DNA from 4 places in the Leuconostoc carnosum genome. Region 2 is predicted to be linked to each of the others. Evidence: predicted binding sites of a transcription regulator. Region 2 holds the regulator's gene; each other region holds the start of a gene.
What was found. Region 2 encodes LexA, which represses DNA repair genes until DNA is damaged. Its sites were predicted from a motif close to CNAACANNTGTTNG; they were not measured.
Positions count from the first base shown of each region.

Region 1: the regulator LexA is predicted to act here: its motif matches at 5,671-5,684, upstream of dinB (DNA polymerase IV).
Region 3: the regulator LexA is predicted to act here: its motif matches at 3,464-3,477, upstream of uvrC (excinuclease ABC subunit UvrC).
Region 4: the regulator LexA is predicted to act here: its motif matches at 3,410-3,423, upstream of FGL89_RS00030 (FtsK/SpoIIIE family DNA translocase).

Region 1 covers NZ_CP042374.1:474,130-482,344, forward strand. The annotation lists gene FGL89_RS02240 (PTS sugar transporter subunit IIC) at 38-1,258, shown strand; gene FGL89_RS02245 (alpha/beta hydrolase) at 1,248-2,072, shown strand; gene FGL89_RS02250 (DEAD/DEAH box helicase) at 2,114-3,481, opposite strand; gene FGL89_RS02255 (DHH family phosphoesterase) at 3,536-4,507, opposite strand; gene dinB (DNA polymerase IV) at 4,565-5,650, opposite strand; gene rplS (50S ribosomal protein L19) at 6,010-6,369, opposite strand; gene FGL89_RS02270 (phospho-sugar mutase) at 6,489-8,189, opposite strand.
Region 2 covers NZ_CP042374.1:266,057-274,271, reverse strand. The annotation lists gene FGL89_RS01275 (carbamoyl phosphate synthase small subunit) at 18-1,106, shown strand; gene carB (carbamoyl-phosphate synthase large subunit) at 1,099-4,278, shown strand; gene pyrF (orotidine-5'-phosphate decarboxylase) at 4,369-5,061, shown strand; gene pyrE (orotate phosphoribosyltransferase) at 5,062-5,697, shown strand; gene lexA (transcriptional repressor LexA) at 5,746-6,387, opposite strand; gene FGL89_RS01250 (YneF family protein) at 6,686-6,919, shown strand; gene FGL89_RS01245 (lysophospholipid acyltransferase family protein) at 6,930-7,577, opposite strand; gene FGL89_RS01240 (tRNA1(Val) (adenine(37)-N6)-methyltransferase) at 7,640-8,215, shown strand, end outside.
Region 3 covers NZ_CP042374.1:572,347-580,561, reverse strand. The annotation lists gene FGL89_RS02740 (diacylglycerol kinase family lipid kinase) at 1-122, shown strand, start outside; gene rlmD (23S rRNA (uracil(1939)-C(5))-methyltransferase RlmD) at 200-1,594, shown strand; gene FGL89_RS02730 (CTP synthase) at 1,790-3,409, shown strand; gene uvrC (excinuclease ABC subunit UvrC) at 3,519-5,330, shown strand; gene obgE (GTPase ObgE) at 5,519-6,838, shown strand; gene alsS (acetolactate synthase AlsS) at 7,112-8,215, shown strand, end outside.
Region 4 covers NZ_CP042374.1:572-8,786, forward strand. The annotation lists gene mvaD (diphosphomevalonate decarboxylase) at 398-1,348, opposite strand; gene FGL89_RS00015 (AI-2E family transporter) at 1,518-2,684, shown strand; gene FGL89_RS00020 (tRNA (cytidine(34)-2'-O)-methyltransferase) at 2,689-3,201, shown strand; tRNA gene FGL89_RS00025 (tRNA-Glu) at 3,276-3,347, shown strand; gene FGL89_RS00030 (FtsK/SpoIIIE family DNA translocase) at 3,486-5,882, shown strand; gene FGL89_RS00035 (hypothetical protein) at 5,927-6,418, opposite strand; gene ade (adenine deaminase) at 6,421-8,076, opposite strand.

The DNA.
Region 1 (8,215 bases), 210 kb from region 2:
TATGTTGTGAGATTAATAATGATATTGGAGTAGTAGCATGGCAACCTATTTAATGAACTTGATCCTAAACTGGGATCAAAAAATATATCAAAAAAGAACGATGCAAGCTGTTAGAATTGCTATGAAGCAAACGCTCCCAATATTAGCAATTGATGTCTATCTAAGATTGATATTTAAACTTTTTTTCTCACCTGATTCTCTTTTTGCTAATGTATTCAATGTTCATTTATCATTTTTTCATTCAATTGCCAATCCCACTCAGTCACAATTTGCCTTAAGTATACTTGATACCATTGTAGTTATGGTTTATGTCACTAGTCTGACGCACAGTTTCCTTACGGTTAGAAATGTTAAACATGTCATTGTCCCTATTTTAACAAATGTCGTTGCAACTTATTTTTTACTTGTTGAGAAATATCAAATTCCTGATCACAGCACCATGCAGTATTTACTATTAACTGGTGTTACTTTATTTAGTAGTCAAAGTTACAATTGGTACCAAAAGCGAATGAATCCCAATGTACAACCCTATGCCATTCGGTATTTATTATGGTCTGGCTTTATCATCATGTTATGTGTTAGCGCTCATCCAATTGTGCAACAATCAAATATACAAATTTGGTTATCTGAAATCTTATATCAACCATTTTTCACGTCATTTATTGGTCTGCTGCTAGTTGCTTTATTAACACCTATTCTCTTCGTACTTGGCTTACGTCTACCAACAGAATTAATGAGCGACCAAACAACACTTAATGTTGTCGTGTTAAACTTAGATACGATGTTAAGTCATGCAAATGTACTACTGCCTTTCCCAGAAAATCTTTATAGCACTTATGGTGCTTTTAGTTTATTTGGCGGTATCGGAAATAGTTTAGTCATCAGTATTTTATTATTATTTGCACATTCAAAAAGGCACCGACAATTAGGGCTTATTTCGTGGTTTCCAAGCTTATTTAATAATAATCAACTACTATATAATGGGTTGCCGATGTTTTTGCGTCCTCTCATACTAGTGCCTATGATTTTAGTCAGTATCATGAGCATAACAATTAGTTACCTCACCATTGCTCTACACTTAATGGCGCCACCAGTATTTATGACACCAGTTGGTATGCCAACCATATTGACCCCTACTTTAGCTAGTAACAGTCACCTTAGTGCCATTATTGTCACTATCATTATTTTTGGTTTATCTATTTTAATATACAAACCATTCATTAAACAACTGACCATGGAGGAATTAAATGAAAAATAAAATCATATTAGGCATCAGTCTAGTATTCCTCATTATTTTAGGCATATATGGTAATCACTGGGTTACTCAAACAAGTACTAACCAAGCTAAAATTCAGAATTCACGTATGACACCCATTATTTTCATTCCAGGCTCTAGCGCTACTATTAATCGCTTTGACCAGTTATTCTCATTACTCAATGAAACACCACCAGCACATAGTGTCTTAAAAGTGCAGGTGGATCGTAACGGTAAACTAACTTATATAGGTAACATTAATGCCAACGATCAGCAACCGTTTATTGTTGTTGGGTTTGAAAATAATGATGATGGCTATAATAACATCAAAAAGCAAACTAAATGGTTAACAACCGCCTTAACGTCATTGCAAGAACGCTACCATTTTAAAACATTTTCAGCCGTTGGCCATTCTAATGGCGGTCTCATTTGGACAAATTACCTTGAAAAATATTATGATCGCCAAACTTTTAACTTACCAACTTTAATGACTTTAGGTACACCTTTTAATTTTTCAGAACCCTCATTACAACAACGTACTGAAATGTTAAAAGATTTCATCCAAGCAAGTGACAAATTACCGCCTGATTTAACAATGTTTTCAATTGCCGGTACTGACGATTATACAAATGACGGTCTCGTGCCAATTCAAAGCGTTATCGCTGGTAGATACATTTATCAAAAACGCATCAAAGCTTATACACAAATCACCGTTTCCGGTGATAATGCGCAGCACTCGAATTTACCAGACAATCCCGAAATTGTTAAATTGATACAAACTAATATTATCAATCCCTTAAATGCACAAAATAAATAAAAAAAGGTTACCACAAGAATTTCTTGTGGTAACCTTTTTGTTTACTTATCTTGTCCACGCCTTTTATTAGCCTTACGTTCAGCTCGCATATCTTCTCGTTTTGATACACGTCGGTCCATTTGGTCCTGACGCTTAATTGCACTTTTAATACGGCGCTTATAACCTGGTTTAACTATTTTTTTCTTCTTTTTCACCATACCAACCATTGTTGGATCAAGCTTTTTTGTTGTGGCAACACGTTGCTTACGTGCACGACGATCCTTAACATCAGTAAATTCACCATTTTCGATGCGCTTGGCTTTAAAGTTGATGCCTAATGCCTCTAACTCAGCAACTTCCGCTTCTTCATCAGGTCCATATAACGTAATAGCTAATCCTGGTAACCCATTACGTCCGGTACGACCAACACGATGGACAAAGAACTCAAGCTCATCAGGAATCTCGTCATTAATTACATGAGAAACACCTGCAATATCAATTCCTCGCGCTGCCAAATCAGTTGCAATCACATACTGATATTCCAAATTTTGAATAGCCTTCATGACGCGACGACGTTCACGCGGTTCAATATCACCATGAATTTCTGCTACTTTTAATCCGCGACCACGTAAGTTTGATGCAATGTTTTTAACACGTTCTTTAGTATTGGCAAAAACTAAAGCTAAATAAGGATTACCAGTAGTCAAAACCTGATAAATCACGTCATTTTTATCTTTTGATTTAGTGGCTAATAACCAATTATCAATTGTGTCAGCAATAACCGTTGACACTGGGATTGATTCAAAATGAGGATTATCTAGATACTTTTTTAAGAAAGGTTTGAGCTTTTCTGGCATAGTTGCACTGAATACTAAAGTTTGTAGAGCTTCTGGCATGGCACCTGCAATGAAATCTACTTCACTTAAAAATCCCATATCTAGCGTCATATCAGCTTCATCTACAACTAATTGCTTAACGGCATGTAACTTCAATGCCCCAGATGTAACTAAATCTTTAATTCGCCCTGGTGTACCAATGACAATTTGTGGTTGTTGCTTCTCAAGTTGCTTAATTTGTCGTAATTTATCTGTACCCCCGACAAACTCCGAAATGGTAATGTTTTGGTCTAATTTTTCGGCAAAAAGCTTTGTTGCCTTAGTAATCTGTGCAGCTAATTCACGAGAAGGGGTTGTAATCACTGCCTGCACATAATGTTGATCACTTTCTAATTGATTAAAAATTGGTATCAAAAAAGTATGTGTCTTTCCTGAACCAGTCTGTGATTGTCCAACCACATCTCGTCCTTGTAATACATCAGGAATTAATTTTGCTTGCACTGGTGTTGGTGTTGTAAAACCTATCGCTGTTAATACACTAATAATTTCTGGTTTTAAGTTAAATTGTCCAAATTGGTTTGCAGCTTCTGCCATCAATTTTCTCTACTTTCAGTCTTATCAAACGATACCCTCATCGCTTGTTTCTTTCTATTCTACACCATATGTTGCAACGAGTGACTTGTCTAACACATGGAGTAGACGATCAATATCCTCGCTGGTCTGTGCCCAAGCACCTGAAGCCATCGGATGTCCGCCACCCTCAAATTGATTAGCAATTTTATTAATCACAATTGTACGTGATCGTAGGCGCACACGATAATTTCCCTCATCTTGTTCTTCAAATATCGCCCATGCCTTGACACGATCAATTTTAGAAGGTAATGACACAACAAAAGAAGTGCCTGCCTCGCCTAAATCAAACTGCTTTACAAGTTCTTTAGTTAACACAATATATGCTAATCCGGATGGTAACAGTGTTAGATTTTGTAAAACATAACCTGACAATTTTGCGGCATTTTCAGAAATTGTTGCCATATTATGGTGAATTGATTCATAATCAAAATTATAACCAAATAACTCTGAAACTACACGAAATGTTTCCTTATCCATACTGTACATGAAATGACCTGTATCACCTAAAATACCAATATAAAGCAACCTGGCTGCTTCAGCCGTCATAACCAATCCTTGATTCTTTAGGACTTCATAAAATTCGTATATCATTGTACTGGTCGCCGAATGACCCTCTTTGACCCACTGCCAATCAGCATAAGCATCATCATTTGGATGGTGATCAATTTTGATTGTTTCTAAACCATTTTGCCACCGTTGATCGTCGATACGTGGTGCATTAGCTGTATCAACCATGATAACCAAAGCATTACGATAAGTTTTATCTGGTATGTCATCCATGAAGTGCTCATCATCACTCATCCAAGATAAACCAGGCACAGCCTTACCAACTGCGTAAATGTTTTTCTCTGGGAAACTGGCTTTCAACAATGCCTTAAGTCCTAATTGTGACCCATATGCATCTGGATCAGGTCGCTGATGTCGATGAATAATAATTGTATCATAGTGTTTAATTTGTTCAAGTAACTGTTCTTCAATCGTTGCCATTATTTTATCTTTCTAAATTTAGAGGTATATTTATTACTACATATTAGTATACCATGTTTAAAACAACGTCATTTCTTCAAATGTATTCGATTGTAAATTACTCATGGAAATACCTAATAATCGAATCGAAAATGATGTCCCCATCACTTCATCAAAAATATTTTGTGCTTGTTTGACTAACACATCTTCCGAGAGTTGCCATGGTTCTGTCAAAGTTATAGCACGTGTCACTGTATTGAACATATCATCACGTATTTTAATATTGAGTGTACGACCAACAATGTGTCGTTCTGTCATAATCTTAATCACACCAAAAGCTAATTTTCTAAATTCTGATTGGATTTCAAATTCTCGGTGTAACATTTTATCAAACGTTTCTTCTTTACCTATAGACTGACGCTGACGTTGCCACTGAACTTCTCCAAAATGAACCCCACGTGCTTGCCAATAGAAATGTTCACCCATTTTACCAAATAAAGCACGTAGATTCTCATGTGACATCTGACGTAACTGTGCCCCATTGTTAATATGCAATTTTTCAAAGTGCGCTTCAGTTTTTTTACCGACACCACGAAATTCACCAATAGGTAGGTCATCGAGAAACGCTAACATGTTATCGATTGTAATGACCGTGACGCCATTTGGTTTATTATATTCCGATCCTAACTTAGCTAATAACTTATTATGAGATACCCCAACTGAACTAGTCAAATGTGTGATTTTAAAAATTTCATGGCGTATCTTTGCAGCAATGCTTGCACCTGATTGCGGTAATGCTGTCACATCCAAATAGGCTTCATCGAAAGCTACAGGTTCAACTTTTTCTGTCACTTGATAGAAAATATCATGCACTTGTTTAGAAATTGCTTTGTATTTAACAAAATTCGGCGATAAAAACACTGCATTGGGCGCTAATTTTTTGGCTTCAACTGAGCTCATTGCTGAATGTACACCAAGTTGTCGTGCCATATAATTCGCTGTCGCCACGACACCACGTCCACCTGATTCTTCTGGATTACGTGCAATAATTAACGGCTTGTCCCGCAAAAACGGGTTGTCCCGCATTTCAACCTGCGCATAAAAAGCATCAAGATCTACGTGTAGAATTTTACGGGTATCAGTTGTTATCAAAAACTCTGGCATAATCCTATTTTAGCATAAAGCGAACAAAAGTTCGCTCAAAACTCTGTTCAAACAACTACTATTCATATTTTTACAAAAAAAACCCCTGACCGAAGAGGGCAATGGTCAGGGGGATGATAGCCGAAACTATCAATTGAATCAATCAGTAATTGGGGGAGCTGATTGAAGCATTACTGGGGGGAGTAATGAAACTCAAATGTTATTTGAGTATGTATTAATTATATACCCTTACGTTACAATTTATATATCATAAATCTTGCGATTTGATTACATGAAAATGACAAAACATAAATAACTATATAAAAATCATCATTTAATTGGTCAAACAAAAAATATCCCGAGGGATATTTTTAGAAAGATTATACGTCGCGACGACGTTCCTTGATACGAGCTGCTTTACCTTGCAATGAACGCAAGTAGTACAACTTGGCACGACGTACGGCACCAAAGCGAGTAACTTCGATCTTTTCAACACGTGGTGAGTGCAATGCAAAAGTACGTTCCACACCAACACCTGATGAAATCTTACGTACAGTGTAAGTTGCTTGAATTCCAGCACCCTTACGCTTAATAACAACACCCTCAAACAATTGAACACGTTCACGTGAACCTTCGACAATCTTGGCGAATACTTTAACAGTATCACCAGCACGGAACTCAGGAATGTCTGAACGTAACTGTACTGAGGTAACATTTTCTAAAATACTATTTTGACGCATGGTCTTCTCCTAGTCGATAATCTTACACTTGCCCTTGGGCTTAACGCACAGCGGATTACCGTTAATTTGGCAACTAAGCCGTCTTTAATTATATCAAATATTAAATAATTTGTCTAATGTTATTTAGCGTACGACATCAAATCATCAGCAATCACATTGATTTTTGCCTGTGATTTTTCTTGTGTATCTGATACAACCCCAATGTAGAATTTTAGCTTTGGTTCTGTTCCAGATGGTCGTACAGCAACCCATGAACCATCAGCTAACCAATACTTCAAAACATTTGCTTTAGGTTGTGGTAACGTGATGCTTGTGCGGTCAGCCCGTGTTTCAGTAGCAGTTGAAAAGTCTTGAATGCGCGTAACTGCCACGCCACCAATGGTTTCTGGTTGATTATCACGGAATTTGGCAATAATTGCGGCCATTTCATCATTACCATGAATACCTGGGAAGTCTAAACTGATTGTCTTTTCTTCAAAATAACCAAACTTTTCAAATAATTCTTGTACCCCATCTGCAAATGTCTTACCTTGTGACTTATAATAAGCTGCCACTTCTGCAAACAATACCAACGCTTGAATAGCATCTTTATCATGTGAGAATGGCTTTACAAGATAACCAAAACTCTCCTCAAAGCCAAACAAAAATGTGTTTGATTTTGTAGCTTCATATTCATCAATTGTTGCAGCGATATACTTAAATCCTGTTAATACATCAGCAGTTGTTACACCAAAGCTCTCAGCAACTGTTGAAGCAAATCGTGAAGATACAATAGATGTCACAATTGCACCATCAGCAGGTAATGTATTAGTCTTTTTCTTAGCAGTTAACAAATAATTAACCAAGACTGCCGCAATTTGATTACCAGTTAATACTTGGAATGTACCATCAGCTAATTTAACAGCAGTACCCATTCTATCAGCATCAGGATCTGTGGCGACAACCGCATCTGCCCCGTCACGTTTAGCATATTCAATCGCTAATTCTAATGCAGCTGCATCTTCAGGATTTGGCTTTTTAACAGTTGGAAAATCACCATCAATGACTGCTTGTTCTTTAACAATTGAATAGTTGGTAAATCCTGCTTGTTGCAGCGCTTTTTCACCGATATATTGACCCGTACCATGAAGTGGCGAATAAACAAACTTTAATGAAGCACCTTCTTTGGCAACTAGAGCTTTATCCACTGTGACTGTGGTCATCTTTTCCAAATATTTATCATCAATGACTTGATCAATGATTTCAACATTAGCTCTTGATTCATCAAGTTTTATGCTAAATACATCAGACACTTTCTCAAGTTCTTCGACTACGATATTAACAGCTTCTGGTACCATTTGTCCGCCATCTTCACCATAGACCTTGTAGCCATTATATTCTTTAGGATTATGTGATGCAGTGATCATAATACCAGCAAAAGCATTTAGCTCACGAACAGCAAAGGATAGTTCAGGAGTTGGTCGTAAACTGCTAAACAAATATGATTTGATCCCATGCGCTGATAAAACAGCTGCTGCATCTGAAGCAAATTCCGGTGAAAAATGACGTGAGTCAAAACTAATTGCTACACCACGTTTTTGAGCTGTTACACCTTGTGCATCAATATAACGAGCTAACGCTTCTGTTACTTGACGAACTGTAAAAATATTTATACGATTCGTACCCGCACCCAAAACGCCACGCATACCAGCTGTCCCAAAACTCAAGTTCTGATAAAATGCATCTTCTTGTTCTTCTGGTGTATACTTTTCTAAATCTTTAGCCAAATAATCAGGTAGTTGTGCAGCCTGCCATAGTGCTAATTTTTTTTGATAGCTCATGTTTTTCTCCTATTTATATTTCTAAA
Region 2 (8,215 bases):
ATGGGGATAATGGAAAAATGAAAAAACGTTATTTAGTGCTTGAAAATGGTTCAGTTTATGAAGGCGAAGCTTTTGGTGCTGACATTGAGGTTATGGCAGAGTTGGTATTCAACACTGGTATGTCAGGTTATCAAGAGTCGATTACTGATTTATCCTATCGTGGTGAAATGATTGTCTTTACATATCCTTTGATTGGTAATTATGGTGTTAATCGCGATGATTTTGAAAGTTTCCGACCTGCCGCTGCAGCGATTGTTGTTCATGAAATTGCTCGACGTCCAAGTAATTGGCGACAAATGATGAGTTTACCTGAATGGGCAGAGAGCACAGGTATGCCTGGAATTACAGGCGTTGATACGCGCGCTTTAACCAAAGAATTACGTGATAAAGGTGCAATGAAGGCTGCTCTAGTTGATGCGTATTCTGATGATGTTTTGAAAAAATTAGCATTATTTGAGACAGATAAAACGTTAGTTCATGATGCAACCACCAAAACGCAATATCAAAATCCAACAGATGGTGTATCAATTGCATTGATTGACTTTGGTTTAAAAAATTCGATTCTACGTTCTTTGTCGAAGCGTGGTGTGAATGTCATTGTCTTCCCAGCAAACACCGATGCCAAAACAGTTTTAGCTGCACATCCAGATGGCATTCTGCTCTCTAATGGCCCAGGAAATCCACAAGATGTTGCTTATGCCCTACCGATGATACAGACGCTGCAAGAGCAGTTGCCGTTGATGGGTATTTGTTTAGGACATCAATTATTTGCGCTTGCTAATGGTGCTAAAACATATAAAATGAAATTTGGACATCGTGGCTTTAACCACGCAGTCCGTACGCTTTCAAAAGATCGTTTAGATTTTACTTCACAAAATCATGGCTACGCAGTAGATCGTGATGGATTAGATCAGACTGACTTGATTGTGACACATGAAGAAATTAATGATCAAACAATTGAAGGGCTACGATTAAAAAATCATTCAGCTTTTTCAGTTCAATTTCATCCCGATGCAGCACCAGGACCACATGATGCTGAATATTTGTTTGATGACTTTTTGAAAATGATTGCGGAAACGAGCAAGGAGACCACACAACATGCCTAAACGCGAGGATATTAAAAGAGTATTAGTTATTGGCTCTGGCCCAATTATTATCGGGCAAGCAGCTGAGTTTGATTATTCTGGGACGCAAGCTGCACTGAGCCTTAAAGAAGAAGGCTACGAAGTCATCTTGGTTAACTCGAATCCAGCTACAATTATGACTGATGCAGAAATTGCGGATAAAGTCTATATTGAACCCTTGTCCATTGATTTTATTGAACGCATTTTGCGCAAAGAACGACCAGAAGCTATTTTACCAACTTTGGGTGGCCAAACCGGCTTAAACATGGCAAAAGATTTGTCTGAAGCTGGCATACTTGATGAACTCAATATCGAGTTATTAGGTACAAAATTATCCGCCATTGAAGAAGCAGAAGATCGTGAAGAATTCAAACAATTAATGGAACGACTAAATGAGCCGATTCCTGAATCAACGATTGCTACAACCTTGGACGAAGCAATGGATTTTGCCGATACGCAAGGCTATCCTGTCATCGTTCGACCAGCTTATACCTTAGGTGGGACAGGTGGAGGAATTGCTGATACACATGAGCAATTGCTTGATATTGCAGCAAATGGTTTAGATTTATCGCCAGTCACGCAAGTTTTGATAGAACGCTCTATTGCCGGATTTAAAGAGATTGAATTTGAAGTCATGCGTGATTCTCATGACAATGCCTTAGTTGTCGCTTCGATGGAAAACTTTGATCCAGTTGGTATTCACACTGGTGACTCAATTGTTACTGCTCCGGTACAAACATTGTCAGATCGTGAAGTGCAAATGATGCGTGATGCTGCATTAAAAATTATTCGCGCTTTGAAGATTGAAGGTGGTGTTAATATTCAGATGGCACTTGATCCAGAATCGTATAAATATTACATTATTGAAGTAAATCCGCGTGTCTCGCGTTCATCAGCATTGGCATCAAAAGCAACGGGTTATCCAATTGCAAAAATGGCAGCTAAGATTGCGATTGGCTTGACATTAGATGAAATTACAAATCCAGTTACTGGTACAACTAAAGCGGAATTTGAACCAGCATTAGATTATGTCGTTGTCAAAATTCCGCGTTGGCCATTTGATAAATTTGCTACTGCTGATCGTCGTTTGGGTACACAAATGAAAGCAACAGGCGAAGTTATGGCTATCGGACGTAATATGGAAGAGGCCATCTTAAAAGCTGTTCGTTCACTAGAAATTGGTGCTATTGGTCTTAATGATATTACTTTTAGTGATATGACTGATCAACAATTACTTGAAGCTTTAATGCCAGCACGAGATGACCGTCTGTTTATGATTGCTGACTTATTACGGCGTGGAATTTCGGATGAAGTTATTCATGAAAAAACACGCATTGACGAATTTTTCTTGGATAAACTTGTTCATATTATTGAAATTGAAGAAGATTTAAAACAACATATTGGTGATCTAGATTATTTAAAGTACGCTAAGAAAAATGGCTTTGCTGATCAAACAATCGCTGGCTTTTGGGAAATGACTGCTAAAGATATTCGTGATTTGCGCCAAGAAAATAATGTGTTGCCAGTTTATAAAATGGTTGACACGGTGGCAGCTGAGTTTGAATCGCAAACACCTTATTATTACGCCACTTACGAACATGAAAATGAATCGATTGTATCAGATAAAAAGTCGGTTTTGGTTCTAGGCTCAGGTCCAATTCGAATTGGACAAGGTGTTGAATTTGATTATGCAACTGTTCATGCAGTGAAAGCAATTCAGCGTGCTGGTTATGAAGCTATTATTATGAATTCAAATCCTGAAACGGTGTCAACAGATTTCTCAATATCAGATAAATTATATTTTGAACCGCTAACTTTAGAAGATGTTTTGAATGTTATTGATGTTGAACAGCCAATGGGCGTTGTTGTTCAATTTGGTGGCCAAACAGCTATTAATTTAGCCCAACCTTTAGTAGATAACGGGGTACACATATTAGGAACAACTGTAGAAGACTTGAATCGTGCTGAAGATCGTGAAGCTTTTGATCAAGTCATCAAGTCACTACAATTACCACAGCCACTTGGGAAAACTGCAACAACAGTAGCAGGTGCTTTAGCCGCTGCTCAAATGATTGGGTATCCTGTATTAATTAGACCTTCTTATGTACTTGGTGGTCGAGCTATGGAAATTATTGCTTCTGATGACGAATTGCAAGATTATATGCAGCGTGCAGTCAAAGTATCAAATGATCATCCTGTGTTGATTGATTCTTATTTGGTTGGTCAAGAAGCAGAAGTCGATGTTTTGTCAGATGGTCAAACGGCTGTGATTCCTGGTATTATGGAACATATTGAACGGGCAGGTGTGCATTCTGGTGATTCAATGTCGGTGTATCCACCACAATATTTATCACAACGTGTGCAAGACCAGATTGTTCAAGCTGCAATTGCTTTATCAAAAGCCATGAATACAATTGGACTGATGAATGTGCAATTTGTTATTCATGAAAACAAAGCCTATGTCATTGAAGTCAACCCGCGTGCATCACGTACGGTGCCCTTTATTTCAAAAGTGACACATTTACCATTAGCACAATTAGCTACACGTGTGATGTTAGGTGAAAAACTTGCAGATATGGGATTTGAAACAGGGTTAGTACCAGCAGATGATATGGTTCATGTTAAAGCGCCTATTTTTTCCTTTACAAAGTTGCCGGAAGTTGATTCGTTACTTGGACCAGAAATGAAGTCTACAGGTGAAGTTATGGGATCAGATACGACCTTACCCAAGGCGCTATATAAAGCATTTGTAGCTTCTAATATTAAGGTACCAAAGTACGGAAATGTGTTATTTACAGTTGCCGATGCTGATAAGAATGAAACAATTGCTTTGGCTAAACGCTTTGTTGATTTAGGTTTCTCATTATATGCTACCTCTGGAACTGGTGCTACCTTATTGGCAGAAAATTTGCCAGTTGCTATCCTAGATAAAATATCAGAATCTGAAAATAATTCACTTCATGCTTTACGCAGCCAGACGCTTCAAGTTGTAGTTAATACGACTCAAGCCGATGATCATGCAGAATCAGATGGTTTGTTAATTCGCCAAGTTGCAATCGAAAATGCTGTACCATTATTTACAGCTTTAGATACGGTCAGTGCTTTTCTAGATGTTCTGGAAAGTAGAAGTTTTACGGTAAGTGAAATGAAGTAATTTATTAATATGAGTTCAATATTCAGAAGCGACATCACATAAGTCCTGTTCAAAACAGGACTAATAATCAATTGGATGGTGGGAGAAATTATGGTATATCCTGTATTTATTGCATTAGATTTTCCTAATGCAATCACGGCACGACAATTTTTAGCGCAATTTAAAGATATTTCTCCTAAGCCAGCTCTAAAGGTTGGTATGGCGTTATTTTATGCTGAAGGTCCGGATTTTGTTAAAGAGTTACGTCAACAAGGATACACAATCTTTTTAGATTTGAAACTCTATGATATACCAAATACGGTTGGGCAAGCTGTAGCTAGTATTGCTAAGCTGGATGTCCAATATTTAACTTTACATGCAGCTGGCGGTGAAAAAATGTTGCATCGAGCCGTTGAAAATAAAGGGGTAGATTTAAAATTATTGGCTGTGACACAGCTAACATCATTTTCTGAAGAAGACATGCAGCAAACACAATTGACAACAGCTTCATTAAATGAAAGTGTCTTACATTTAGCAAAATTGGCGCAAAAAGCAGGTGTTGATGGTACGATTAGTTCACCTTTTGAAGCACAGATTATAAAGCAGCAAACACATGATAATTTTTTAAGAATTACCCCAGGTATTCGTTTAGCTGGAGATGATGGAAATGATCAAGCACGCATCACAACACCAACGCAAGCACGCCAATTTGGGGCCACTGGTTTAGTAGTTGGCAGATCAATAACCAAGGCTGAAACACCAGTTGCAGCCTATCAACGTGTATTAGCAGAATGGAGTATCTAGATGACCGAATATGCAAAACAAGTTGCACGAGATCTATTAAAAATTGGGGCGGTTAAATTTGCGCCAACAACACCATTCACATGGGCTTCAGGTATTAAAAGTCCGATTTACACTGATAATCGTATGACCATTGGTTTCCCGGAAGTTAGGGAAAACATTTATAACGGATTAGCTACATTAATTAAGGAACACTATGATGATGTTGAGGTAATCGGTGGTGTTGCTACTGCAGGAATACCTCATGCTGCTTGGGTAGCGGATATTTTGAAAAAACCAATGATTTATGTTCGTTCTAAGCCTAAGGATCACGGGGCTGGTCGACAAACAGAAGGTGCAGCGGTTTCAGGAAAAAAAGTTGTTTTGATTGATGACTTAATTTCTACCGGTGGTTCGGTTTTGCAAGCAGCTGAGGCTGTTCGAGCAGAAGGTGGTAAAGTTATAGGTGTTATTGCAATCTTTTCTTATGAATTAGATGCCGCGGATGTTAATTTCGCGGCTGCGAAATTAACATATCAATCACTAACAACATATTCACAAATGGTGACAGAAGCTATTAATAGTGGACATCTTGATGCCTCACAATATACTAGTTTACAAGTGTGGCGAGAAAATCCCACTGATTGGTACAATTATTAAATCAAAAGAGGCTCGTTCAATTTTGAACGAGCCTCTTTTTATAATATATTAATAAATAGCGTCACGGTAAAGGCCAATGACCTTACCAAGAATTGAGACATTGTTTAAAATAATAGGTGCCATGGCGTCATTTTCTGGTTGTAAACGGAAATGATCTGCTTCTCTGAAAAAGCGTTTGACAGTGGCTTCGTCATCTTCATTCATAGCAACGACAACATCGCCGTTGTCGGCATTGTCTTGCTTACGAACAATTACCTTGTCACCATCTAGAATCCCGATATTGACCATCGAGTTTCCCTTAACATTTAACATGAACATGTCGCCATCAAATTGCATTAAATTATCGGGAATTGGGAAGAACTCCGTCGCTTCTTCTTCAACTGCTAAAACAGGTGTACCTGCTGTAACAAGCCCAAGAACAGGAATACGACCAGGAGTTGTTGATAATCCTAGTGCTTCCAATCCGGCATCACTTACTTCAATTGCACGTGCACGTGGTTTTGCAGCATCCTTGAGTAAGTAGCCCTTTTTAACCAAACGTTCGATGTGCCCATGAATTGTAGATGATGAGGATAAACCAACTGCTTCACCAACTTCACGCACTGTTGGTGGATAACCATTTGATAATTGTGCTTCATGGATGAAGCGCAATACTTGTAGTTGTTTACTTTCTTTAATATTGTTTGCCATGATGGGTTAAATTACCTACTTGATTTATTTATATTCTTATTGTATTGTACCGAACTTTATCATATAAATCAAACGTTTGTTCGCTAATTTTATATTTTAATAAATATTTCACTTTAAATCTTTACATTTTCTTTATAAAACATATGATTTGAACGATTTTGTCGTTCATAAGTAGTGAAAATATCTCAACTTTTCCTTCATAAAATATTAAAAATTAAGATGATAATTAGCGGTGTATCTACAACTTGAATTATGTTATAATACTTTTTAGACAATAATTAAGGGGAAAACTATGACTATAGGTATCGGATTTGTGATCTTGATTGCTGTCTTGGCTTTGGCTCTTGGGTTAGTGGCTGGTTTCTTTCTGGCACGTAATTCAATGAAGAATTATTTGGCAAAAAATCCGCCCATCTCTGAAGAAATGATGAAGTCAATGATGATGTCAATGGGACAGAAACCATCACAAAAGAAGTTAAATCAAATGATGGCTCAAATGAAGCAACAAAGTGCTCAATCACAAAAAAAATAAGCCTAGTGGCTTATTTTTTTTCAGATGATGATTGTTCTTTTGGATCGACATATTGCCAATCGGGATCAATTTCACGGTCTAATTGATCAAAAGCATCTTGCATCTTTTTTGTGTATTTGGCAATGCTCTCAGCATTAAACTTTTCACTTTTATCAAATACAATTGGTTCACCAAAATTAATTGTTGTGTTATTACGTTTGAATAATTGACGGAATAACACAGGACCCTGATAAACAGCGGGAACTATAGCTTTACCAGACATACGTGCAATAAGTAGTGAACCAGACTTTAAGTCTTTGTCATGACGGGAACCTGACGGGAACATGATCAATGATCGTTGCCCAGTTTTAAGTTCACGAACAGGAATTTTAATGACACTGGGGCTAACGTTTTTGCGGTCAACTGGAAATGCACCAGCAGACGTAATCAACCAAGCTAATGGTCGGAATTTGAATAATTCAATTTTTGCCATGAAAATAAAATGTTTAGGATATGCCGCAATAGCATACCATATGGGATCCCACCAACTACGGTGTGGACCGACTAAGACATAATTGTCATTTACTGGTATACGGTCTCGATTCATATATTTGATGCGTCCGTTAATTGACCAAATCAGACCAACTGCAATACCACGTAGAAAATCATAAAACTTCATTATTTATTCACCTCATATCAACTATCTCTATGTATTTTACACGATAAAGCGAGAAATTCACAATGATTGAACCAATTCTTAACAAAGGCGAGCGAATTGATGGACTGCCTGCACAAAATATTCATATTATTCAAAATCCAGATATGTTTTCGTATTCTTTAGATGCCATTTTACTAGCGCATTTTGCGGGAATTAAAGGAAAAGGTGCTGGATTAACAGTAGATCTCGGTGCTGGAACTGGCGCAGTTGGTCTGTTTTACGCACCAAAAGTCACTGGGAAGATTAAGCTAGTAGAAATCCAACCAGAATTAGCTGATATGGCAGCACGTAGTATCGTCATGAACGGTTTAGAAGAACGTGTCAGTGTTTTAAAGTCAGATATGAAAGCTATTTTCGATGATATTGCACCCGGATCTGCGGAAACTGTACTTTCGAATCCGCCCTATTTTCCGCTAAATGAAACCACAAAAACAAATAAGGATGAACACTATGAATTAGCAAGACATGAATTGACGATTGATTTACCTGGATTAGCACAAGTTGCAAATAAGTTATTGAAAAACAATGGTAAATTTTACATGGTACACCGACCAGAACGATTAAGTGATATATTTGCTGCCTTGTCGGCACGCAAATTG
Region 3 (8,215 bases), 310 kb from region 2:
ATGATCTTCAGCAGCATATTGAATTTGTTGCTAATCGATCAGGGATGCCTGAAGCAGCTACTATTTCTACTCAGAAAGCACAACAGTTTGTAAAAGATGTTGAAAAGCTAAATACGAACTAATATTTTAAGTGGGTGTCGAAAAACCCTGAAAGGAAAGTAGTATCACATTAAGTTATTATTGTGATACGCAAAAAATTATGGCAAAAGCTAATCGTGTATACAAAGAGAAGGCGCCAGTAGTTAAAAATCAAGAGGTTGAAGCTACTGTCGTGGATATAACCTATCAAGGCATGGGGGTTATCAAAATTGATAACTTTCCCATCTTTGTGGTAGATGCAATTCCTGGTGAAATAGTTAGAGTTGGTATTACAAAAGTATTGAAGAGTTATGCTTTTGGACGTGTATCAAAGCGTATACAATCATCACCTAACCGTGCCGAAAATGTGAATCAAGATGCTATTGCAACTGGTATTGCACCACTAGCTAACTTGAAATACGACGCACAATTAATTTTTAAACAGGAACAGGTTGTGCAATTATTTAAGAAAGTTAATATCGATGTTGATGTAAATGCAACAATTGGTATGGAAAATCCATATAGGTATCGAAATAAGGCACAAGTACCAGTAAAAATGATAAATGGTCGTTTGGAAACTGGTTTTTACCGTCGTGGATCACATAAACTGGTACCAATTGAAGATTTTTATATTCAAGATGAAAAAGTTGATGAAGCAGTGACTGTGACACGAGATATTTTACGAGATTTAGGTATTTCAGCTTATGATGAGACGACTAAAAAAGGTGTTATCCGTCATATTATGGCACGCCGTGGATACTATTCACATGAATTAATGGTAGTTATTGTGACACATAGTAAAAAGTTACCAGAAGCAGAGGCAATTGCTACACAGTTACAGGCAAAACTCCCTGAATTAAAGAGCTTTATCCACAACATTAATCATGAAGGCAATAACGTGATTATGGGTGAACAAAACGAGACTATTTGGGGTGCTAATGAAATCCATGACCAATTAATGGGCAAAGATTTTGTTATCGGACCTAATTCGTTTTATCAAGTTAATCCACAAACCATGGCAGTATTGTATTCATTAGCAGCCGAAAAAGCTAATTTGAAGCCAACTGATATTGTGGTGGATGCTTATTCTGGTATTGGAACAATTACTTTATCAATCGCTGACCAGGTGAAGAAAGTTTATGGTGTTGAGGTTGTAGCAGATGCTGTAGCTGATGCCAAAAAGAATGCTAAGAATAATCATGTTGATAATGTTGAATTTGTCACAGCAGATGCACCCGAACAAATGGAAAAATGGGCAACAGAAGGTCTAAAACCAAATGTTGTTTTTGTTGATCCACCACGAAAGGGATTGACAGCAGAACTGATTTCAGCAGTGAGTGCAATGAAACCTGAGACTTTTGTTTATATTAGTTGTAATCCAGCGACATTAGCACGTGATGCGGTTCAAATTTTGGACGAAGGATTTGAAATTGATGGTCCTGTACAACCTATTGACCAATTCCCTCAAACAACGCATGTTGAAGCTATTACAGTATTTAAGCGTGTTAACAAGTAGTCATGTTTTGGGACTTATTGTGTAACAACTTAAATAAATATTTGACAAATATAGGTTAACTCTGTATTATATATTAGGGCTCCCATTTATTGGGACAGACGTTAAAAGCTCCCAAGGTAATCTTGGGGGCTTTTCTATTTTATTTTTACCCCTGAAACGTTGTGCGCGCATCGCGCTAAATCATGAGGAGGCATCATGACAGATAAACAAGTCAAATACATTTTCGTTACCGGTGGCGTTGTGTCATCTCTTGGCAAAGGGATTGTAGCAGCATCACTTGGTCGTTTGCTTAAGAATCGTGGCTTAAAGCTCGCAATTCAAAAGTTGGATCCTTATATTAATATTGATCCAGGTACGATGTCACCTTACCAACACGGTGAAACTTTTGTGACAGGTGATGGCCTGGAAACAGATTTGGATATGGGACATTACGAGCGGTTCATGGATATCAATACTAACATGTATTCCAATGTGACTACTGGTCGTATTTATTCTGAGGTTCTAGCAAAAGAACGTCGTGGTGATTATAATGGTGGTACAGTTCAAGTCATTCCGCATATCACTGATGCTATCAAAGATAAGATGAAAAAAGCTGCGGAATCAACAGATGCTGATGTGGTTATTGTTGAAGTTGGTGGTACTGTTGGTGATATTGAAAGTTTGCCATTTATTGAAGCATTACGCCAAATGAAATCAGATTTAGGCAGTGAAAATGTTTTTTATATTCATACGAGCTTGATTGTTTACTTAACAGCTGCTGGTGAAGCTAAAACAAAGCCAACACAACATTCGGTGGCGCAGTTACGATCATTAGGTATTCAACCTGATATGATTGTTCTACGGACATCAGAACCACTTGAAGACAGTTTGAAAAAGAAGATCTCAACATTTACAGATGTTAAGGCAGATGCCGTAGTCGAATCTCGTGATGTCGAAACATTATATGAAATTCCTTTGAATTTACAGGCGCAGGGAATGGATGATGTTGTTCTAAATAAACTACAAGTTGATGCACCAAAAGCTGATATGGATAATTGGGCTAAGATGGTTGAAAATATCAAACACCCTCAGCAATCAGTTAATATCGCGATAGTTGGTAAATATACTGACTTGCCAGACGCTTATATTTCGGTAAATGAAGCTTTGAAACATGCTGGTTATGCGAAGAAAGCTGATGTTCATATTAAGCACATTAAGTCCGAAACTGTAACATCAGAAAATGTTGAAGAGTTGTTGGCGGACGTTGATGGTATTATGATTCCTGGTGGCTTTGGTCCCCGCGGTACGGAAGGTAAAATTGCAGCTATCCGCTATGCTCGTGAGTCAAATATTCCATTCCTAGGTGTTTGCTTGGGCATGCAGTTAGCATCAGTTGAATTTGCACGTCATGTTTTGGGTTATCAAGATGCAAACTCAACTGAATTAGATCCAAAAACAACTGCACCCATTATTGATTTGATGAAAGATCAAGAAAATATTGAAGACTTGGGTGGCACATTACGTCTTGGCTTGTATCCTGCTAAGTTGGTGCCAAACACATTGACGGCTAAGGCTTATGATGATGTTGATGAGATTCAACAACGTCATCGTCATCGCTACGAATTCAATACACGTTATCGTGCGGAATTTGAACAAGCAGGTATGATATTTGCAGCGACATCACCAGATGATCGTTTGATGGAAGTGATTGAATATTCGAAAAATGATTTCTTTGTAGCAGCACAGTACCATCCAGAATTCTTATCACGCCCTGAACGACCAGAAGGTTTGTATCGTGATTTTGTAGCAGCAGCACTGCAACAAAGCAAAGGTTAATACGTGACCAAATGTTTAAATCATGATATTAGTAGAATGATAAGTAGGAACACGCGAACGCGTGTTTTTATTTTGCCAAAAAGTATACAAGGCTTGGTATAATAAAACTATGTTAGCAAATCCCTCGAAACACATCGAACAAAAACTCACGTTACTGCCAGCAGAACCTGGGTCATATCAAATGAAGGATAAAAACGATAAAATTATTTATGTTGGTAAAGCTAAAAATCTAAAGAATCGTGTACGTTCTTACTTCAAGCAAGATCATGATGGCAAGACAGCCGAGCTAGTCCAAAATATTGTTGATTTTGATTTTATTGTTACTAATTCTGATAAAGAAGCTTTTTTGTTAGAAAATGAGCTGATTAAAAAGTATAAGCCATATTACAATATTCGACTAAAATATGGTACAGGCTATCCTTATATTAAAATTAGCAAAGAACGTGATCCAAAAATGTCGCTAGTCAATGAAGTGAAAAAAGATGGCGGCTTTTATTTTGGTCCGTATCCAAACGTTTACGCTGCACAAGAAACCTTGCGTTTTTTAGAAAAAAATTATCCTTTACGTCGTTGTAATGGTTATCAAGGACGCCCTTGTTTATATTACAATATGGGCCAGTGTTTAGGACCATGTTGGCGCGAAGTGTCGGCCAGCGATTATCAAACACAAATTGAGCGGATTAAGCGCTTTTTAGACGGGGATACTGCCACTGTTAAACGTTCAATAAATGAAAAAATGAAAATTGCTGCAGAAACATTAGAATTTGAACGTGCTGCTGATTTGAGAGATCAATTGAAATATATTGATGAAACTGTTGAAAGTCAACGTGTGTTGTCTAAAGATACAACGCCACGTGATTTATTCAATTATTATTTGGATAAAGGTTGGATGACTGTTGAAGTATTCTTCTTACGTCAAGCTCGATTAATTCGCCAATTCAAGCGTACTTTTTCTGTTGTTGGCGAAGCTGAAGAAGAAGTCCTCAGCTTTATCCAACAATTTTATTTACAGCGTAATATTCAAAAACCACGTGAGGTTCTCGTACCTAAAGGCATTGATACCATAGCATTATCCGAGGTGTTATCAGTACCTGTACGGACACCGATTAGAGGAGAAAAACGTGATTTATTAGATTTAGCAGGTAAGAATGCTAGAATTGCATTGGAAGAAAAATTTCGATTAATGCAATTAAACGAGAAAAAAACAACCGGCGCAATGGCTGAAATTACAAATGCTTTAAATCTACCATTGGGGCATCGCATTGAAGCATTTGATCATTCGCATACGCAAGGCGTTGAGATTGTTAGCGCAATGGTTGTTTTCGATGATGGTGTACCGAATAAGGATTTATATCGAAAATATAAAATTAAGTCAGTTGATCATGCTGATGAATGGTCAGAAACACAAGAAGTTATCCGTCGACGTTATGGTCGCCTGCTTAAAGAGGGTGGCACGATGCCTGATTTGATTCTGATGGATGGTGGTGAGATACAATTACATGCTGCCAAAGAAGTACTAGAAGATGAATTAGGCATGACAAATGTGCCAATCGCAGCGATGGTTAAAAATGACAAACACAAGACGGCTGATTTAATTGATGGTAAAACTGAGCAAATTGTAACGTTAGATAAGCAATCAGAAGGTTTCTTTTTAGTTCAGCGTGTGCAAGAAGAAGTGCACCGATTTGCGATTAATTTTCATCGGCAATTGCGTAGTAAGAATTCACTGGCTTCACGTTTAGATACAATTGACGGTGTTGGACCAAAAACACGGCAAAAGCTATTACGTGAATTTGGGTCATTACCAAAAATTGCAGCAGCGAGTGTGAAAGAATTAGAAGCCATTGGGATTAATGAAAAACTAGCACGTGTGATCCATATGAGTTTACAAACCGGATCAGGACTCAAGGCTGAAATATAGCAGTTATTCGCACTAAAGTTTGTTTTATGTTAAACTAGAGTGTTAATTATCGCAAGCTCATGAATTATAGGCAGACAAGGAGAAAAGGCACGAGTTGGGAAAAATCAATGTTCCGTATTGAATAGTTTAATGACTATTTACTGAGATTAGGAACCTCTTAATGACTTTTCTTGCGTGCTCTAAATAATATGGCATTTGTAGATCAAGCAGAAATTGAAGTAAAAGCTGGAAAAGGTGGCGACGGCATCGTTTCGTTTCGTCACGAAAAATTCGAACCAATGGGTGGTCCCTTTGGCGGTGATGGTGGTCACGGTGGATCCATTATTTTTAAAGTTGATGAAGGATTACGTACCTTGATGGACTTTCGTTATAATCGCCATTTTAAAGCACAACCAGGTGGTAATGGTGGCACAAAGGGGATGACTGGTGCCTCGTCTGACGACCGTTATATTAAAGTGCCACAAGGCACGACAGTAAGTAACATTGATACGGGTGCAGTTTTAGGTGATTTATTAGAGAATGGGCAAGAACTCGTTGTAGCTCGTGGCGGTCGTGGCGGTCGTGGTAATATTCATTTTGCGACGTCGGCTAACCCCGCGCCTGAACTTTCTGAAAACGGAGAACCAGGCGAGCTACGTAATTTGAAATTAGAACTGAAAGTACTGGCTGATGTTGGATTAGTTGGATTTCCATCAGCTGGAAAGTCTACTTTATTGTCAGTTGTTTCAAATGCAAAACCAAAGATAGCAGCTTATCATTTTACAACTTTAGCACCAAATATTGGTATGGTACGTTTAGATGATGGGCGAGACTTCGTCATGGCTGACTTACCAGGATTGATCGAAGGTGCTTCTGAAGGCATTGGCTTAGGTTTCCGATTTTTACGACATGTGGAACGAACAAAGGTTATTTTACATTTAGTTGATATGTCAGGTATTGAAGGAACAGATCCTTATACACAATATCGTAAAATCTTAACAGAATTACAACAATATGATGAAACCATTCTTAATCGTCCACAAATTGTGGTACCAACAAAAATGGATATGCCAGATTCAGCTGAGAATTTGACTGAGTTTAGAGAAAAAGTAGCAGCTGATTCAGGCTTATTAGAGACACCAACTATTCTGCCGATTTCTGCACTAACACGTGATCATGTGAAAGAATTAATGACTTTAACAGCGGAAATGCTTGAAAAAGCACCATCTCCTGAAAGTTATCGTCCAGCAATTGAAGTTGATGAGACAGAAAAGACTTATGACTTTAAGCCAGAAAAGCATGATTTCACAATTAATTGGTCAGCAGAGGATGAACAGTGGGTCGTTGGCGGTGATGAAGTTGAGAAGCTATTCTTGATGACTAATATCCAGCGTGATGCTACAATTATGCGTTTTGGACGTCAATTACGTCATATGGGCGTTGATGATGCCTTACGTAAGGCTGGCGCTAAAGATGGTGATGATGTTCGTATTAATGATTCTGACTTTGTTTTTGAGTTCAGTGACTAATTAAAAAATTAATAGATGATAGATAACCAGTTATTTATGAGCTGGTTTTTTTGTGCCAAAATAACATTGTGAAGCTACAAACGTTGATATAAAGATAAGCTTCACAATCTTTCACTCACAATTTGTTATATAAAAGTGCTATGATATGGTTATTAACAAATGATGGAGGAAACGAGTGTCACCACGCTGGTTATCTTGTGATATTTAACTATTGGTATATTTTGTTGGATCACATCGTAAATTTTAACGGCGCAGCGCTCACTCTCAAGTAATATGTCAGAACAAAAATATGGTTCAGATCTCGTTGTCGATAGTCTAACAAATCAAGGCGTTAATTTACTTTTTGGTATTCCAGGTGCTAAAATTGATCGTTTATTTGAAACGTTGGAACATCCATCTGCAGGTCAGAAAGTACCAAAATTAATTGTGACGCGTCATGAACAAAATGCAGCCTTCATGGCGCAAGCATTTGCTAGAATCACTGGAAAAACTGGTGTAGTGGTCGTTACTTCTGGCCCTGGTGTTGGTAATTTGGTTACAGGATTAATGACAGCTAATGCTGAAAGTGATCCTGTGGTTGCCATTGGTGGTCAAGTACAGCGTAAAGATTTATATCGCTTGACTCACCAATCAACAAATTCAGTAGCACTATTTAATTCAATTACTAAGTACAGTTCAGAAATTCAAGATCCTAATAATATATCTGAAATTATAGCTAATGCATTCGCTACCGCTAATGGCGCTAAAAAAGGCGCTGCTTTTGTGTCATTACCACAAGATGTTGACGACGCGCCAGTATCAATTAATGCGTTACCAAAAGTACATCAAGCCAAGTCAGGTCCTGCTGCACTAGCGGATTTATCATGGTTAGCAGAGCAAATACGTCAGGCTAAACTACCAGTGTTGCTTGTTGGGTCACGTGGATCCGATGATACCACTGTAGCGGCATTACATCAGTTACTTGAACAAACAACCTTACCTGTTGTGGAAACGTTCCAGGGTGCTGGCGTGATTTCACGTGAGTTGGAAGCTGACACTTTCTTTGGTCGGATTGGTCTATTTCGAAATCAAGTTGGTGATCGATTATTGCAACAATCTGACCTAGTAATTACAATCGGTTATGATGCTATCGAATATGAACCACGTAACTGGAATAAAGAAAATGTTCTTAATATTGTTGCTTTAGATACAACTCATGTACAAATTGATAATAATTTTGTACCGCAACGCCAATTGATTGGTGATTTAGCGCAAAGTTTGTCTATTCTGACAGACAATATCAAAGGATATGTTTTGCCAGAAGACAGTCAAGCAACTCTGAAATTATTGAAGGCTGATTTGCGTGCTTCTGATGAGCCAACTTATACGCCTGCAGAA
Region 4 (8,215 bases), 270 kb from region 2:
ATTAAGCTGAAAATAATCATCAAATGCTGCAATAATTCCCACGGTAACGGCAGCTGATGAACCAAGTCCAATTTTGCCAGCTGATGTGTTGAGATGACTATTGATGCTTATATGAATTGGATCCATTGATTTGATAGAGTCGCTCAGTCGATTATAATCATATATGATTTTTATAGCTGCCCAAACATATCGCCAATCGTCAGGCCATGGCTTATTAAGTTGATCTAATTGGAATAGCAAAGGTTGTTTGATAGTATTAGATTGAATAGTGGAATTTTTTGTTGCAGGAGTAATTTCCACTGACAAACCAGTAGTTATAGCTGCAATTATTGCTGTATTACCAGGATTTGTAATGGCATATTCACCAGCCAAAAACAGTTTGCCAGGAACAGATATTTTAGTCATAAGTGACACCAGGTCCGCTAGCCGCTGTTTGAACCTTAAGATGCGGCATTTCCTTTTTGAGATGATTTACGATAGTTGGGGCTTCATTTAGGGTTGTGATAATTTTGACATTAGGACCAGCATCCATTGTTGAAAAGGCTAAAATACCTTTGTGCCGTAAATCAGAAACAATCGCTAAAATTTGTTGGGTTTCCTGGGTAAAATAAGTGAAGGGTTGTTGCCGCGCAGTTAGATTTAATGCGTGCATATCTAAAGCATTCTTTTCAGCAATATAACCAATTTTTTCGATGTCTGAAGTGATAATCGCATTTTGAATATCTAAAAATTGTTTGGCACTGTTCTGAATCCAAGATGAATAGTCTGGAGAAGTCATGGCACGTTGCATACCTTCGGTCGAGCTAACTTTTTTGGTCTCAGACGATACTTCTGCAACTACAAGTGCAATTGGCATATCAGGAGCTGCTATACTTTCAGCAAATGATGACTTATCATCAATACCTTCATGCCAAACAGCGAAATGCCCGTAAAATGAGCGAGATGCAGAACCCGAACCGCGTCGAGCAAGACGTGAAAGGGTTTCGTTTGGTAAATCAAGCGCTAATTCCCTTGTAACTGCTGCAGTTAACGCAGCAAAAGCAGAGGCTGAAGAAGCCAATCCGGCGCTTGTGGGCACATGGTTTTCTGAGGTAATTGTTAATTGATCAAATGTACCTAATTCATCACGCAAGATATTTAAAAAGTTTTGAATTTTTCTAGCATCAACATTTTGACCATTCAAAATTAATGTGTCAATGCTATCATTTTTTGAGACAGTTGTTGTTGTATAAAACTTATCAAGTGTCAATGATAGTGAACTCGTTGTGGGTAGGTTTAGTATGGCATCTTTTTTACCCCAATATTTAATTAATGCAATGTTGGTATGGGCTGTGGCTGTTGAAGTCATAAACTGTTCTTCCTAAAAAATTAAGTTACTTCAATATTATCATACTTTAGTTGATTAGGCAGATACCTTTATGATAAAAACAGAATTATCAAACGGCTCATTTGGTGCTTGTGTGCATGAAATGTTTATAGATATGTGGTAAAATTAAAATATATAGTGGAGGTTCTCGATGGCTAAACAAGCAGAGCAACATACCTGGTACCGACGGTGGTTTTCGGGAAATAACTTATTGAACGGATTACTAGTGGTTTTATTAGTTTTATTGATTATTTTTCTGGGTTGGCAGGTGCGTTTTATTTTTGAACCTGTTCGGGCCTTATTTACAGCAGTAGGTGCACCTATTTTAATCGCTGGGGTTTTGTATTACTTGCTGAGTCCAGCGGTGGCTTGGTTTAGTAAGCATACGAAAGTACCTCGCAATTTATCTGTGGGTATTCTTTTAGTTTTATTATTGGGTATTATTGCGGGTATTATTAGCATTGTTGTCATTGTTTTGCGTGACCAAGTCATATCATTTATTGACCATTGGCCAAATTATTGGACAACTAGTCAAACTTTTATTAATGAAACGTTTAAATCTAATGAGTTTAAAACAGTACGTGATTTTTTAAATAATACTAATGCTGATATTAATCAAAATGTCGTTGATTGGAGTCGGAAATATGTAACAACTGGCGTGGCTGGCATCGGTTCATTTGCTTCTATACTGACTACTATTGGTATAACTGTTGTATCAACGCCATTTATTCTCTATTATATGTTACTTGATGGTCACCGTTTTTCAGGATTTGTCGCTGAAAAATTCCCGCGTAGGGTGCGAAGCTCTTTGCGTCAATTATTAACAGAAATTAGTGAACAAATTGCACATTATATTCGAGGTCAGCTCGGTGTGGCTTTTGCCGTTATGATTATGTTTGGTGTCGGTTTTACGATAATTGGTTTGCCTTATGGTATTCTTTTGGCACTAATGGCTGGATTTTTCAACATGATTCCTTACGTTGGATCGATTCTGGCTCAAGTCCCTGTGTGGACAGTTGCTTTAATTGCTGGCGGACCTAAATTATTGTTATTGGCGATTATCGTATTGATTATTGAACAACCGATTGAAGCACATGTTATTGCACCTAGAATTCTGGGTAGTGCATTGGCCATTCACCCAGTCACTGTAATTGTTGTCTTATTGAGTGGTGGGCACATTTTCGGTGTATTGGGGGTCATTTTAGCTGTACCAACTTATGCCGTTGTTAAGGTATTAGTGACGCATATCTATGAATGGTGGCGATATAATTCTGATTTATTTGAAGATGATGTAGATGTAAAGGAAGAGAAAGCTTAGTTAAATGACAAATCACATTGTATTATTTGAACCGTTAATGCCAGCAAATACTGGTAATATTGCACGAACAACTGCTGGGACCGATGCAGTACTGCATTTGATCGAACCGCTCGGTTTTGAACTTGATGATAAGCATGTTAAACGCGCGGGCTTAGATTATTGGGATTACGTTCAATTAGTGCGTCATGATAGTTTACCCGATTTTTTGGCAACTTTGAAGGCTGAAGATCACCTATATTTGGTATCTAAATTTGCAAATATGGATTATACACAACCAGATTATGGTGAAAAAAATGGTGATCATTATTTCTTATTTGGCAAGGAGACAACGGGATTACCTGAAGTATTCATGCGACAAAATCCAGAAAAAGCCATTCGAATCCCACAAGATGACACACATATTCGTTCATTAAATTTATCAAATACAGTAGCAATTGTGCTCTATGAAGCACTCCGTCAGCAAAACTTCCAAAGTTTAGATACAATTCATACTTACGAACAAGATAAATTGAAATAAAGTGTTGACAGGGCATAAAATTCTTGGTATTCTATTATAGTTGTTTGATAGAGATATCAAGCATCACTGACCATGGCTCGTTGGTCAAGTGGCTAAGACGCTGCCCTTTCACGGCGGAATCGAGAGTTCGATTCTCTCACGAGCTATATCAAGTCACAACTTCGGTTGTGGCTTTTTATATGTCATAAGTCATTTTTAAAATCATGAGCGAACAACTGTTTGCTTGCATTTCGTGATAGAATAGAGTGTTAAGTTATTAATTAAATTGTAAAAGGTGATAAAAATTGGCAACACGTAAAGCACCACAAAAGAGACGGCGTAGTACGACACGAAAAAAAGCGGAACCAAGTGCTATTATCGGGAAAAATATAGCCATACTGTTAGGGGCACTTTTAGGTATTCTGGGTATTTTTAAGCTTGGATTAATTGGTGTATATATTGCGGATATTTTCAGATTTTTCTTTGGCAGCTTGTATTTAGGCGCTATCATTCCGGTAACTTTTGGTATCATTTACTACTTTATTTTTAAGAAAATGCCAAAAATAGCAGGACATTTTATCCTTGGTGCTATCATGACTTTTGTGGCACTATTGATAATAACATCACTGCTTTTCTTTACGTATACATTACCCAATGGAACAGGTTATATCAATGAAGTTGTACGTCTGATAGGTCAAGATTTTGTGAATCAATCAGCCAATACGCCTGTAGGTGGTGGCGTTATCGGCGCGGCTTTGTATCATCTATTATTTACATTGATGTCAAATATTGGTACGTGGATTGTGTCAATCATTCTATTAATGAGTGGTATCATTATTTTCTTCCGAATTCCTGCCCGTGATTTAACGGATAAAGGGATTAAAAAAGCTCAAGCTGGTGTGGCTTATGTACAAGAACGACGCGTTAATATGCCAGAACATCGTGCCTTATTTAAACGTCATAAAAAAAATGTGACAGATTATGGGGATGATCCACTAGGATTGCACCAAGGTGCTGAAAAAGTAGCCACACCAAATAATGATGTGTTACCTTCAGAAAGTGATCCAGACACGACACTATCAGAATTTGTCGAACCAGAGATTAAATGGCAGGGTCCAGTAGAGAGTCAACCAGAAGTGCCATCAACTAGTCGTTCAGCGAAGCTACCTGAAAAAGAGGCGCCAAATGCGTCGGATGATGGGGATGTTGAATTGGCTACTAGTGTGCCAGAAAATAACAATCCAGATTATAAACTACCCTCTGTTGAGCTGTTGACACAAGTGGCTGCAACTGATCAAACGAAAGAATTCAAAAGTCTTACTGAAAAATCACGGTTGGTTCATGATACGTTGCTAAGTTTTGGTGTTGAAGCGGAAGTTACCAGCGTTTCGTTAGGGCCAACCGTGACACAATATGAGCTAAAACCAGGACAGGGCGTTAAAGTTAATCGTATTGCGAATTTGGCGGATGATTTGGCTTTAGCTCTAGCAGCTAAGTCTATTCGTATTGAGGCACCTATTCCTGGCAAACCTTATGTTGGTATTGAAGTACCCAATGATACGCAGGCGGCCGTTGGTTTTCGAGATATGATTGAGCATGCGCCGAAAGATGATGAACATTTATTACGTGTACCATTGGGGCGTGATGTGACAGGTAATATCATCATGGCGAATCTAGCTGATATGCCACATTTATTGATTGCTGGATCAACAGGTTCAGGAAAATCAGTCGGTTTAAATAGTATTATTATTTCAATTTTGTTAAAAGCCAAACCAAGTGAAGTTAAATTAATGATGGTAGATCCGAAAGTTGTTGAATTATCCATTTATAATGGGATCCCACATTTATTAACGCCGGTTGTTTCAGATCCTAGAAAGGCTGCGAAATCATTACAAAAAGTTGTTGATGAAATGGAAAATCGTTATAAATTACTTGCACAGTTTGGCAAGCGTAATATTGGTGAATATAATGCTGCAGTTGATAAGCAAAATGCCGAATCGAAAGAGAATGGCACGAGTGTCATGCAGAAAATGCCTTATATTGTGGCTATTGTCGATGAATTTGCTGACTTAATGAGTACTGTTGGTTCAGAAATTGAAGTGTCTATCGCACGCTTGGGGGCTAAAGCTCGAGCAGCCGGGATTCACATGATTTTGGCTACGCAGCGACCAGATGTGAAAGTTATTAATGGTACAATTAAAAGTAATATTCCTGGGCGAATTGCATTTAGAACGGCATCGGGCATTGACTCACGCACAATTTTGGATACGAATGGTGCTGAAAAATTGTTAGGTAAAGGGGATATGATTTTTGCGCCACCTGGAAAGCCAACACAACGTGTTCAAGGCGCATTTATTAGTAATACGGATGTGACAAATGTTGTTTCTTTTGTTAAAGAGCAACAGGAGGCGCAATATTCTGAAGCGATGACTGTGACTGATGATGAAATTGCACAAGACAGTGGTGATGGTGCTAGTCAAGGTAATAGTGAAGATGAATTATTTCAAGAAGCGTTACAATTTGTCATAGAACAACAAAAAGCATCAACATCATTACTGCAACGACGTTTTCGAATTGGATATAATCGTGCTGCCAGATTAATCGATGATTTAGAATCAGGTGGTTATATAGGGCCATCAGATGGTTCGCGCCCACGTCGTGTTAATATCAGTGATGGGAGTTCTGGTACAGAACATAGTTGATAAAACGCTAAAAAAAGATGCATATAACTATGCATCTTTTTTGATTATATATTAAACATTGGTTTTAATTCTGATGCAAAACGACCATCAGTATCATTAACAAATTTAGCGTAATCTTGCCAATAATTATCTGACAAGATTACGGGTTCGGCAATATTATCAGGTATGAAATGTCTTGGTATAGCACCACTTTCAGTGGTAGGGCCATCGTATTGTGCAGCGAAATCTTGCATTTTCTTCTCAATGACTACTGATTGTGGGCCAAACCAATTATATGGTTCACGATGGATAAGGTTATCATCGACATCAAATAATTGATTTTGCGTGGGCACATTGAAAGGGTGAACTAACGATACGAAAGTATTGTCGTGGTTTTCAATGTAAATTATACTACCAGCCATTTCTGATGGCAGATGATATTTAGTATTTTTTTCGGCTGCTAGTAGAAGTAAACCCGTATAATCAAGGTTTAACTCAACAGGCTGACCGAGTAAAATGGTAAGTAATTTTTCTGGTGAGATACTTAAAGTTTTCATAGTTAATCCTGAATATTGATAAATGTAAATTGGTTAAAATCAAATAATCCTTGATCGGTTATTTTAAGGCTAGGAATTACCGGTAACGCCATGAAAGACAGCGTGAGGAATGGATCAAATTTAATATCACTAATTTTAGAGAAAGCAGCACGGAGTGTATTATTCGTTTTGATAACATGCTGATAAGAATGGTCCGACATGAGGCCGCCGATTGCCAAAGGTAGAATTGTTACTTGACCATTGTTGACAACGACTTCTCCGCCACCAATTTCACGTAATGTGTTAGCTGCTAAGATCATGTCATCGTCGTTAGTGCCAGCAATAATAACGTTATGTGAGTCATGAGCAATTGTTGAGGCAATTGCGCCGTTGGTTAGGTGAAATCCTTTAATAATACCTACACCATGGCCAAGATTATGATAACGTTCAGCGACTACAATTTTAGCATAAGTATCATTTGCTGAAAAATAACCATCTTGGGTTGGGACTGCTTCAGTGACATGTTTGGTTGTAATGTGATGTGGCATAATTTCAATCACATGAGCTGGTTTTGAATCATCAATTGGCAGTGCTATATCTGATTGCTGTAATGTGAAATTTAATAATTGGTTGGCAATAGGCGTCACGGTAGAAGTAGTATCTTCATACCACTGACCATCAAGCATAACCTTTTCAACTGAAAAATCCTCTAACCGATCAAGTACAACTAAGTCGGCAATAAATCCGTCAGTTAAAGCACCGACGTTTTGTACTTTTTGTGCTTGAGCAGCGTTATAGCTTGCCATAGTGAAGGCGACGGCGGGGGATAACCCATTTTTGATAGCCAATTTGACACTATAATCAATAGAGCCTTCACTATGGATATCGTTGGCTGTTTTATCATCAGTTGCAAAAGAAAAATGAGCTTGATTAATCATATTAATGGCTGGCAAAATGGCTAACTCATCACGCTCAACTGTACCTTCGCGTACAAAGATGGAAAAACCGGCATTGAGACGCTCAAGCGCTTGTTGCGCATTTTCACATTCATGATCTGTATCAATGCTATATTTACGGTAGATCGCTAATTGCTCACGTGATAATCCAGATGCATGGCCATCAACATGTTTTCCGGCAGCTTGTGCATCCTGAATTTTTTGATGCATATCTTGATCTTCATTAAAGACCGCTGGGAAATCCATAACTTCAGCTAATCCATTTATTTCAGGGACACTATAAAAAGGTTTCAGTGCGTCGGCATGCAGTGTCGCACCGGCATGTTCAAAAGGTGTAGCTGGGACAGATGAAGGCAGCATATAGTGGATGTGAAGTGGTGATTGTCGCGCGTCTTCTAGCATATATTGAATACCTGAAATACCAGCCACACTAGCAATTTCATGAGGGTCTGCAAATACGCGAGTAATGCCATGAGGCATGACTAATTTGCCAAATTCACTTGGTGCTAGTAGTGAGCTTTCAATATGTACATGGGCATCAATTAAGCCAGGGACAATATATTTTCCTTGTGCATCATAAGTGTTGATTGCTCTTAAATCAGGGTCTTTACCACGATAAAATATTTGCTTACCATCAATCCAGAGATCAGTCTGATCAAATTTAAGATTAAATACATCTAAAATTTTAGCATTAGTAATATGCCATGTCACAGTTTTTGTCACAATAAATCTCACTTTCAATTTTTTATAGTTTAACATATTTTAAGGATTAGTTTAGATAAAAAGTCAAACTAAGTGTTCTTTATTTATTCTTGAAATGGACTATACCAATTATTTAATTAGTTTGACAAGGGTCGCTGTG